DNA from 2 places in the Cupriavidus malaysiensis genome. Region 1 is predicted to be linked to the other one. Evidence: predicted binding sites of a transcription regulator. Region 1 holds the regulator's gene; the other holds the start of a gene.
What was found. Region 1 encodes sigma-54, which starts transcription at its own class of promoters, with help from an activator protein. Its sites were predicted from a motif close to TGGCANGNAANCTGCTTT; they were not measured.
Positions count from the first base shown of each region.

Region 1 (5,055 bases):
CGATGACGTCAAGCAGGTCTACACGCTGACCGGCAACGTGGTCCTGACCAAGGGCACCATGGTGCTGAAATCGGACGCCGCCGAGCTGCGCACCGACCCCGAGGGCTACCAGTACGCCATCGCCACCGCCAAGCCGGGCAAGCTCGCCTATATCCGCCAGAAGCGCGACAACGTCGACGAGTACATCGACGGCTGGGGCGACCGCATCGAGTACGACGGCAAGCAAGGCATCTCCAAGCTGATCGGCCAGGCCCGCATGGCGCGCCTGGCGGGCGGCAAGCAGATCGACGAGATCCGCGGCGCCGTGATCACCTACGACAGCAACAACGAGTACTACACGGCCAGCAGCAGCGGCGACAAAGGCGCGGTGACCTCCTCGGGACGCGTGCGCGCCGTGCTCTCGCCGCGCCAGCCGGCCAGCGCGCCGGCAGCGCCGCCGCTGGAGCTGAAGTCCGCACCCGCGCCGTCCAAGTCCTGAACCCAGCCGAACGCAACGCATCCAGCGCGCCAGGCGCTCCCAACGCACTGCCCTCATGACCGATACCCAGACCGCCCCCGCCGCCACCGCCAGCAACGGCCAGTCCGCCGGCGGCAGCACGCTGACGGTACGCCACCTGAAGAAGCGCTATGGCTCGCGCACGGTGGTCAAGGACGTCTCGCTCGACGTCAAGAGCGGCGAGGTGGTCGGCCTGCTAGGGCCCAACGGCGCCGGCAAGACCACCTCCTTCTACATGATCGTCGGCCTGGTGGCGCTGGACGAAGGCGACATCGTGCTCGACGGCCTGCACCTGAGCGGCCTGGCCATCCACGAGCGCGCGCGCATGGGCCTGTCCTACCTGCCGCAGGAGGCCTCGGTGTTCCGCAAGCTCAACGTCGAGGAGAACATCCGCGCGGTGCTGGAGCTGCAGATCGTCGACGGCAAGCCGCTGTCGGCGCAGGAGATCGAGCGCCGCCTGGACGCGCTGCTCGACGACCTGCAGATCGCCCACCTGCGCCAGAATCCCGCGCTGTCTCTGTCGGGCGGCGAGCGCCGGCGCGTGGAAATCGCGCGCGCGCTGGCTTCGGCCCCGCGCTTCATCCTGCTCGACGAACCGTTCGCCGGTGTCGACCCGATCGCGGTGGGCGAGATCCAGCGTATCGTCAGCTTCCTCAAGGCGCGCAACATCGGCGTGCTGATCACCGACCACAATGTGCGCGAGACGCTGGGCATCTGCGACCACGCCTACATCATCAGCGAGGGCGCGGTGCTGGCCGAGGGCCGCCCGCAGGAAATCATCGCCAACGAATCGGTGCGCCGGGTCTACCTGGGCGAGAACTTCCGCATGTGATGCGGTGGCCGCGCCTCGCCGGCGCGGGACCGCGACAAAGCGGCAGGAACGTTAGCAATTTTCGTTCCATCGCGCTGCGGATGGGCATAGAATAGGCCGCATGAAACCTTCGCTTCAGCTCCGCCTTTCCCAGCATCTCGCACTGACGCCACAGCTTCAGCAGTCGATCCGGCTGTTGCAGCTTTCCACGCTCGAACTGCAGCAGGAAGTCGAGCAGGCCCTGATCGAAAACCCTCTGCTCGAGCGCGAAAACGATTGGATCGAGAGCCCGCTGCGGGTGGCCGCCGATGGCAGCATCAACGTGCAGAGCGCACCCGCGCCGGCCCCGGCCGAAGCGCAGGGCAATGGCGAGGCACGCAGCGACGAGGGCGGCGGCGATGAAGAGCGCTTCGGCGACGGCGCCGACGACTACGGCAGCGACTGGAGCCTGGACGACTTCGCGCGTCGCCCCCAGGGCGACGAAGACGAGAAGGCGCCGCTGCAACTGCGCGACGCCGAGCCGACCCTGCGCGAGCACCTGATGGAACAGCTCGCGCCGCTGAAGATCTCGGCGCGCGACAAGGGCCTGGCCATCTTCCTGATCGAGTCGCTCGACGACGACGGCTACCTCAGCGCCACGCTCGAGGAGATCTGCGAAGAGCTGCCCGAAGAGCTGGAGTTCGAGATCGAGGAAGTGCAGGCCATGCTGGCCCTGCTGCAGAGCTTCGATCCACCCGGCGTGGGAGCGCGCAATGCGGCCGAATGCCTGGCGCTGCAGCTGCGGCGGCTGTCGCATCCGCAGCGCGAGCTGGCGCTGGGCATCGTCAACCACCACCTGGAACTGCTGGCCGCGCGCGATTACACGCGCTTGAAGAAGGCGCTGCAGGTGGACGAGACGGCGCTGAAGGCAGCACATGACCTGATCCGCTCGCTGGCACCGTATCCGGGCCACGCCTACAACCGTCCGCAGGCCGACTTCGTCGTGCCCGACGTGTTCGTGCGCAAGAGCGGCAGCGGCTGGATCGCCCAACTCAATCCCGACGTGATGCCGCGCCTGCGCATCAACGACATGTACGCGCAGATCCTGCGCGGCGCCAAGGGCGAATCCGGTGCCGCCGGCCTGCAGCAGAAACTGCAGGAAGCCCGCTGGCTGATCAAGAACATCCAGCAGCGCTTCGACACCATCCTGCGTGTCGCACAGGCCATTGTCGAGCGTCAAAAGAACTTCTTCAGCCACGGTGAAATTGCGATGCGCCCCTTGGTTTTGCGGGAGATTGCCGATACACTGGGATTACACGAGTCAACCATCTCTCGGGTGACGACTAACAAATACATGGCCACCCCCATGGGCACTTTCGAGCTGAAGTACTTCTTCGGCAGCCATGTGTCCACGGAAACGGGCGGCGCTGCTTCATCAACGGCTATCCGAGCCTTGATCAAGCAACTGATAGGAGCCGAAGACCCGAAGAATCCCCTGTCCGACAGCCGAATTGCCGAATTGCTGGGCGATCAGGGCTTCGTCGTGGCGCGCCGGACGGTCGCCAAGTACCGAGAAGCGCTGAAGATCCCGGCAGTCAATCTCCGCAAGTCTTTGTAGCCGAGCCGCATCGCCTGCCTGGTGTGGCTCTTTCAGAAGGAGAAGCGCTATGAACTTCAAGATCAGTGGACACCACCTGGACATCACGCCACCCCTGCGTGAGTACGTGGAAACGAAGCTGGAGCGTATCGTCAGGCATTTCGATCAAGTCATCGGCGTTAGCGTGCTGCTCTCTGTCGACAACCACAAGGAAAAGGACAGGCGTCAGTACGCGGAAATCAATCTGCATCTGAAGGGCAAGGACATCTTCGTCGAGGCGCACCACGAAGACCTGTATGCGGCGATCGACGCACTGGTCGACAAGCTGGACCGTCAGGTCATCCGGTACAAGGACCGCGTGCAGAGCCACGACCGGGAATCCGTGAAGTACCAGATGGCTGCCGCACAGATGCAGCAATAGCCAGAGAAAACAATAAGAACAATCTGCCTGATCTGCCTTGAGGCCGCCCGTCGGCCACCAGCACAAGGGCCAGACCACGAACCGCGCATAAAGCGCGGTTTTTTGCTTTTGGCGGACCGGCTCGCGTGCACGCCCCGTACACGCCCTCGTCCGGGGGAGTTCGCAAGTGGCGCGACGCAGTGTATGCTCTCCAATACATGAGTCGCCGCTACCGCCGGGACCGCGGCTTGCGCGCCGCACAAGAAGGCGGGCGGGCTGCTCTATAATGGTCCGATACTCCGCATGCCGGCGCCCGACCGGCGGAGCGAGCGGATATTCCGCCTCTTTGACCCGGCCGGGCGCGCAGCGCACCGGGCCGCTTATCTGGAATCCCTGCGCACCTGCCATGAACCGTTTGGCCAAATTGCTGCCGCCAGGCAACATCACACTCGACGTCAGCGTCACCAGCAAGAAGCGCGTCTTCGAACAGGCCGGACTCCTCTTCGAGAACAACCATGGCGTGGCGCGGGCCACGGTCACCGACAACCTGTTCGCGCGCGAGTCGCTGGGCTCGACCGGGCTGGGCGCGGGCGTGGCCATCCCGCATGGCCGCATCAAGGGCCTGAAGCAACCGCTGGCCGCCTTCATGCGTCTGGCCGAGCCGATCCCATTCGAATCGCCCGACGGCAAGCCGGTGTCGCTGCTGATCTTCCTGCTGGTACCCGAGCAGGCCACCCAGCAACATCTCGAGATCCTGTCGGAGATCGCCCAGTTGCTGTCCGACCGCGACATGCGCGAAGGCCTGGCCACGCTGCCGACGCCCGAAGCCGTGCACCAGCTCCTGACCGAATGGCATCCCTGACCGGCGCTCCGCCCGCAGGCGCGGGCCAAGGCACCGGCGGCGGGTCCTAGCGCTTTCCAGCCCCACCAGACTCCCCCGCATGGAACTCACCGGCGTTTCTTCCCAGTCCATCTTCGACGACAACGCAGCCGACCTCAAACTCTCATGGGTGGCGGGTCTCGAGGGGGCGGATCGCGCCTTCGACGTGGATTTCGCCCGCGAAGCCACCTCGGCCGCCGACCTCGTGGGCCACCTGAACCTGATCCACCCCAACCGCATCCAGGTCCTCGGCAAACCCGAGATCACCTACTACCAGCGGCTGGACGACGAGATGCGCAAGCGGCAGATGGGCGAGCTGATCCTGCTCGAGCCGCCCTTCCTGGTGGTCGCCGACGGCATGGAGCCACCGCCCGACCTGGAACTGCGCTGCACGCGCTCTTCCACACCGCTGTTCACCACGCCGGTATCCTCGGCGGCCGTGATCGACCACCTGCGCCTCTACCTGTCGCGCATCTCGGCGCCGCGCGTGACCATGCACGGGGTATTCCTCGACATTCTCGGCATGGGCGTGCTGATCATGGGCGAATCTGGCCTGGGCAAGAGCGAACTGGGCCTGGAACTGATCTCGCGCGGCCACGGCCTGGTGGCCGATGACGCGGTCGACTTCGTGCGCCTGGGTCCGGACTTCGTCGAAGGACGCTGCCCGCCATTGCTGCAGAACCTGCTCGAGGTGCGCGGCCTGGGCCTGCTCGACATCAAGACCATCTTCGGCGAGACGGCGGTGCGCCGGAAGATGAAGCTCAAGCTGGTGGTGCAACTGGTGCGCCGCAACGACGGCGAGTTCGAGCGGCTGCCGCTCGATTCGCAGTACCTGGACGTACTGGGCCTGCCGATCCACATGGTGAAGATCCAGGTTGCGGCCGGCCGCAAC
Region 1 is NZ_CP017754.1:834,584-839,638, reverse strand. Features, by position in the region: gene lptA (lipopolysaccharide transport periplasmic protein LptA) at 1-478, shown strand, start outside; gene lptB (LPS export ABC transporter ATP-binding protein) at 534-1,328, shown strand; gene BKK80_RS03655 (RNA polymerase factor sigma-54) at 1,429-2,904, shown strand; gene hpf (ribosome hibernation-promoting factor, HPF/YfiA family) at 2,954-3,304, shown strand; gene ptsN (PTS IIA-like nitrogen regulatory protein PtsN) at 3,690-4,145, shown strand; gene hprK (HPr(Ser) kinase/phosphatase) at 4,225-5,055, shown strand, end outside.

Region 2 (5,055 bases), on a different replicon from region 1:
GGATAGGCCATGCCGCAGAAGAAGCTCTCTTTCAGGTCGGGGCGGGCGTGCTCGTCCAGGGTCTGCTCGCCGAGGTTCTCGAAGCCGCGCAGGGTGGGCGAGTTGCGCATCGCCAGCGCCGCGCGGGTGGCGGCGGGCAGGTCGAGCAGTTGCTCGGCGAGGGCGAACTGCCGCGCCACCTGGGCGGCATCGACGCCGTGCTGGCGCACGTAGAAGAAGCCGCTGGACATGGCGGCCGCGCGCAGCTGGCGCGCCACCTCGGCGCTGCGCGGCGCGCCCGGCGCGAGGGCATCGGTGAGGTCGAGGATGGGAAGGGCCATGGCGTGTCCCTCCCTCAGGCCTTGAGGCGGCGCTCGGCCGCGGCGGGCAGGAACTGCTCGCTCCAGATGTCGGCCGGGGCCGGCGCCGTCTTCAGGCCGAAGGCGCCGGCAGTCTCGTCGAGGGTGGCCTGCAGGCGCGCGGTGGTGGCCGCGCCCCAGCCGTCGCGCCGCGTGTCGGGGGTCTTCATGGTGCCGTCGACGATCAGGCGCAGGCGCTCCAGTTCGAGCGTCTCGTCGGCCAGCGGCTCGCGCGCCTTGACGGCGGCGGCGCCGGCCTTGGGATCGGCGATGGCATCGAGCCAGCCGCGCGTGGACGCCTTGACGAAGGCGCGCAGGACCTCCGGCTCGGCCATGGCGCGGCGGTTGGCCACCAGGCCGTTGCCGTAGGACTTCATGCCGTAGTCGGAGAAGCGGAACACGGTCAGGTGTTCGGGGCCCATGCCGCGCGCCTTGAGATTGAGCAGGCCGGTGAAGAAGAAGTAGGCGGCGGCGTCGAAGTCGCCCTTGGCGAAGCGCGTGTCGCCGAGGTCCGGCGCGACGTTTTCCCACTGCACCCCGGCCGCGTCGAAGCCCTGCGCCTTGGCGAACACCGGGAACAGCTTGCGCGAGGCATTGAAGGGCTGGCCCAGGATGCGCTTGCCGGCCAGGTCGGCCGGGCGGGCGATGGGGCCGCCCTTGCGCACCAGGATGGCGTTGGGGTTCAGGTCGTACTGGATCGCCACCGCCTTGAGGGCGGCGGACGGGTTGTTGACGTTGAACTCGATCATGCTGGCCAGGTCGGCCGAGGCGCAGTCGTAGGCGCCCCCGGCCACCAGGCTGATGGCCGAGGACGAGCCGTTGCCGGTATCGATGGTGAGGTCCAGGCCGGCTGCCTTGTAGTAGCCGCGCTGCTGCGCGAGCAGGAAGCCGGCGCCGGAGGCTTCCACCTTCCAGCCCAGGTTGAACTTGAACTTCTGCTGCGAGCCGGTGGCACGCACGAACGGCGTGGCGGCTAGCAGGGCGGTCGCGCCGGCGGCGCGTAACAGGGAGCGTCGTTGCATGGTGGTCCTTGCCCTCGTGGCGAATGACGGTCGGTCACCGGTGCGGCCGCCGGAAGCGGCATGGCATGCGCGGGGTCGCGCGGCGGCGGGTGGCGGCGTCGCACCTCGTTGGAGCAATTTCCGGGCGGCGGGGCCGCTGAACGCTTCTACTCCTGCAGCGTTTTTGCAGGAACCGTGCCATGGGGTGAAGCGGCGAGCCGGCGGCGCGCTGATGGTGCGCTGACGGTGCGTGGATGCTGCGCCGCCGGCCGGATTGGTGCGGGCCGCCTGCTGCATGCACCGGCTGGCGGCGCCGCCGAGGTGGCGTGGCGCCGCGGCGGTGCGCGCCATGGGCGCGAACGGCGCGCCGGGCGCTGGCCCGGAACCTGCTTGATCCCGGGCAAGAGTAGAAGCGTTCACCAGCCGTGTGCATGCCGGGCATGCGACGGCAGGCCGGGAATTGCTCTTGCGGTCCGCGCGCCGCGAACACTGTGTTCGCCGCCGCCGGGGCCCGGGGGCGATGCGGCCGCGCTGGCGGGACGCTGCTCCCGGTACCCGGTCGGCCGGCGCTGCGCGGTCCGGCCATCCTCATCCCGTACCAGGAGAATCCATATGAACGAGACCACCGCCATCCCCGCCGTTTCCCTTGCCACCGCCGATGCCGACGCCATGACCGCGGCAGGGGCGGGCTCGGCCCTCGCCGAGCTGCGCAAGGAGTCGCGCATGGGTGCCATGGGCTCCGAGACCCATGCGCGCGAGATCCGCCGCATCGACCTGTCCGACTTCGCGCGCCGCAAGGCCGAGATCGCCGACCAGCTCTGGCAGGCTGCCACCGAGGTCGGCTTCTTCCAGGTCGCCAACCACGGCATCGATCTCGCACGGGTGCACGAGGCCTTCGCCATGACCGAGCGCTTCTTCGCCCTGCCCGAGGCGGTCAAGGCGCGCCACCCGCTCAAGAAGGCGCTCAATGCCGGCTGGGAGAGCAAGGCCCAGGTGCGGCCGTCGACCGGCACGCCGGACCAGAAGGAGTCCTACCAGATCACGCGCCCGCACATGGACGGCCTGTGGCCGGGCGAGGAAGCCCTGGCCGGCTTCCAGTCCACCCTGCTCGCCTTCGAGGCGCAGTGCTGGGAGGTAGGCATGAAAGTGCTGTCGTGCTTCGCCGACAAGCTGGGCTTCGACAGCGACTTCTTCACGCGCGCGCACGCGCCCGCCTCGCCCGAGTACCAGAGCACGCTGCGCCTGCTGCACTACTATGCGATCCCGCCCGAGTACCAGGACAAGCTCGGCCTGTGGCGCGCCGGCGCCCACACCGACTTCGACTGCCTGACGCTGCTGTTCCAGCGCACCGGGCAGGGCGGCCTGCAGGTCTGCCCGGGCAAGGAGATGGAGGCGCAGCAATGGACCTCGATCGAACCCGACGAGACCGTCATCACCTGCAATATCGGCGACATGCTGATGCGCTGGAGCGACGACCGGCTGCCTTCCAACTTCCACCGCGTCAGGAATCCGGCGCCGCACGAGTCCATGGGTGCGCGCTACAGCATCGCCTTCTTCTGCCAGGCCAACCGCGATGCCATCATCGCGGGACCGGCCGGCAAGTACCCGCCGATCAGCGCGGGCGACTACCTCAAGCAGCGCGTCAGCGCGAACTTCAAGGCGTACTGAAGGCGCCGGAAATCATGGCGCCGCGCCTGGCATCGCTCGCAGCATCGCTCATGGCACCTCACCGGCGGCGCTGACGCGGTAGACGCAGCGCCGCGCGCCGGCCAGCAGATGCTCCTCGCGCTCGACGCGCGCCTGCGCGCCGAGCACCTCGCGGAACACCTGCAGCTCGGCGCGGCAGAAGCCCTGGCAGGTCTGCGCGGCGGCGCAGATCGGGCAGTGGTCTTCGATCAGCAGCCAATCCTCGCCGTCGCGCTCGACCCGTGCCATATAGCCTTCCGCCTCGCGCAGCGCGGCGAGCCGGCGCACGCGCTCGGGTAGCGTGGCCTCGCCGGCGCAGGCGCGCGTGTAGTCCTCGCGTGCCTGCTGCTCGCGCTGCCCGATCAGCTTGTCCAGCCCGGCTTCGCCGAACAGTTGGCGGATCGAGCCGATCAGCTGCACCGTGAGCTGTGCGTGGGTGTCGGGAAAGCGCGCCTGCCCGGCCGCGCTCAATTCCCATTCCTGGCGCGGGCGCCCGGCGCCGGCCGCGGCCTGGCGCCGCCCTTCGACGAGGCCGGCCGCGAGCAGCTTCTGCACCTGCTGGCGCGCGGCCTCGGCGGTGATCTGCAGGCGCTCGGCAATCTGCGCGGTCGAGGCCGGTCCGCGCGTTTTCAGCAAGAAGAGGATGCGATCCGACGGCTGCGGATTCCCTGAATTATCCAAGGGATTTGTTGTGTAATTCACTGGGGAGGCCTAATATCCAACGGAATTCTTGGATATTAGGCCGGGGCCGCCTCGCTGTCGAGGGCCCTGGCGCATGGCAAAAAGGAGCCACCTCATGCAGCCAGACACCTTCTCGCATCTCACCTCCTTCGACGAGGCCGGATCGTCCGGATCGTCCGGGTCGGCCGGATCGTCCGATACCCGGCCGGCACGCGCGCTGGCCTTCCTCAATCCGCCAGGCCTCTACGATCCGCGTCCCAACGGCTATTCCCACCTGGCCCTGGTGCCGGCGGGGCGGGCCCTGATCTGCGTGGCGGGGCAGGGCGGCGAGCGCGAGGACGGCACGCTGCCGGCGAGCTTCGCCGGACAGGTACGGCAGGCCTTCGACAACCTCGCCACGGCGCTGCGCGCGGCCGGCGCGGTGCCCGCCGACGTGGCCAAGCTGACGGTGCTGATCGTCGACCACGACGAGACGCGCCTGCGCGTGCTGGCCGAGGAAGTGGCGCGCCTGTGGGGCGAGGCGCCGCCGCCGGCCTGCACGCTGATCCCGGTACCGCGCCTGGCGCTGGATGGGATGCTGTTCGAGGTCGAGGCGCTCGCGGTGGGCGCGGCGGCCGGGCGCTAGCGCTCGCGGTGGGGGGATGGGGGCGATGCCTCGCTCAGGCAGCCTGCCGCGCCGGCTCGCCGAAGTGCGGATGGCGCGCGAACAGCTCGGCGGCCCAGTTGACGAAGATGCGCACCTTGGCCGACAGGTGGCGGTTCTGCGGGTACATCGCCGAGATCGGCAGCGACTCCCCCTGCCAGTCCGTCATCAGTTCCACCAGCCGGCCGCTGCGCACATAGGGCTCGGCCAGCGCGCAGGAGAGGTAGGCGAGGCCCAGCCCCTGCAGCGCGCTGCCGAGATAGACGTCGGAGTCGTTGGTGGCCAGCACCGAGTCCAGCAGCAGTTCGTGGCGCTGCTCGCCGCGCGTCAGGTCCCAGGTGACCTCGCGCCCGGTGCGGTGGGACACGTAGTTGATGCAGCGGTGCGCCTGCAGCTCGGCCATGGTGCGCGGCGTGCCGTGCTGGCGCAGGTAGATCGGCGAGGCATAGATCGCCAGCTTGAGCTGGCCGATGCGGCGCGCCACCATCGACTCGTCGACCAGGGCGCCCACGCGCAGCACCACGTCCACGCCCTCCTGCAGCAGGTCGATGGGTTTGCCGTTGGTGGTCAGCTCCAGCTTGAGGTCCGGATAGGCGGTGAAGAAGGCCGGCAGCTCGGGCAGCAGCACCATCTGGGCCAGGCTGCTGATGGTGTCCACGCGCAGCGTGCCACGCGGATTGTTGTTGTGGTGGGACAGCGATTGCTC
Region 2 is NZ_CP017755.1:2,133,116-2,138,170, reverse strand. Features, by position in the region: gene BKK80_RS28980 (isopenicillin N synthase family dioxygenase) at 1-320, opposite strand, end outside; gene BKK80_RS28975 (ABC transporter substrate-binding protein) at 335-1,360, opposite strand; gene BKK80_RS28970 (isopenicillin N synthase family dioxygenase) at 2,009-3,007, shown strand; gene BKK80_RS28965 (helix-turn-helix transcriptional regulator) at 3,056-3,727, opposite strand; gene BKK80_RS28960 (RidA family protein) at 3,822-4,331, shown strand; gene BKK80_RS28955 (LysR family transcriptional regulator) at 4,366-5,055, opposite strand, start outside.
Region 2: a site for sigma-54 is predicted at 1,715-1,732, ahead of BKK80_RS28970 (isopenicillin N synthase family dioxygenase). Genes of this name have one in related genera too.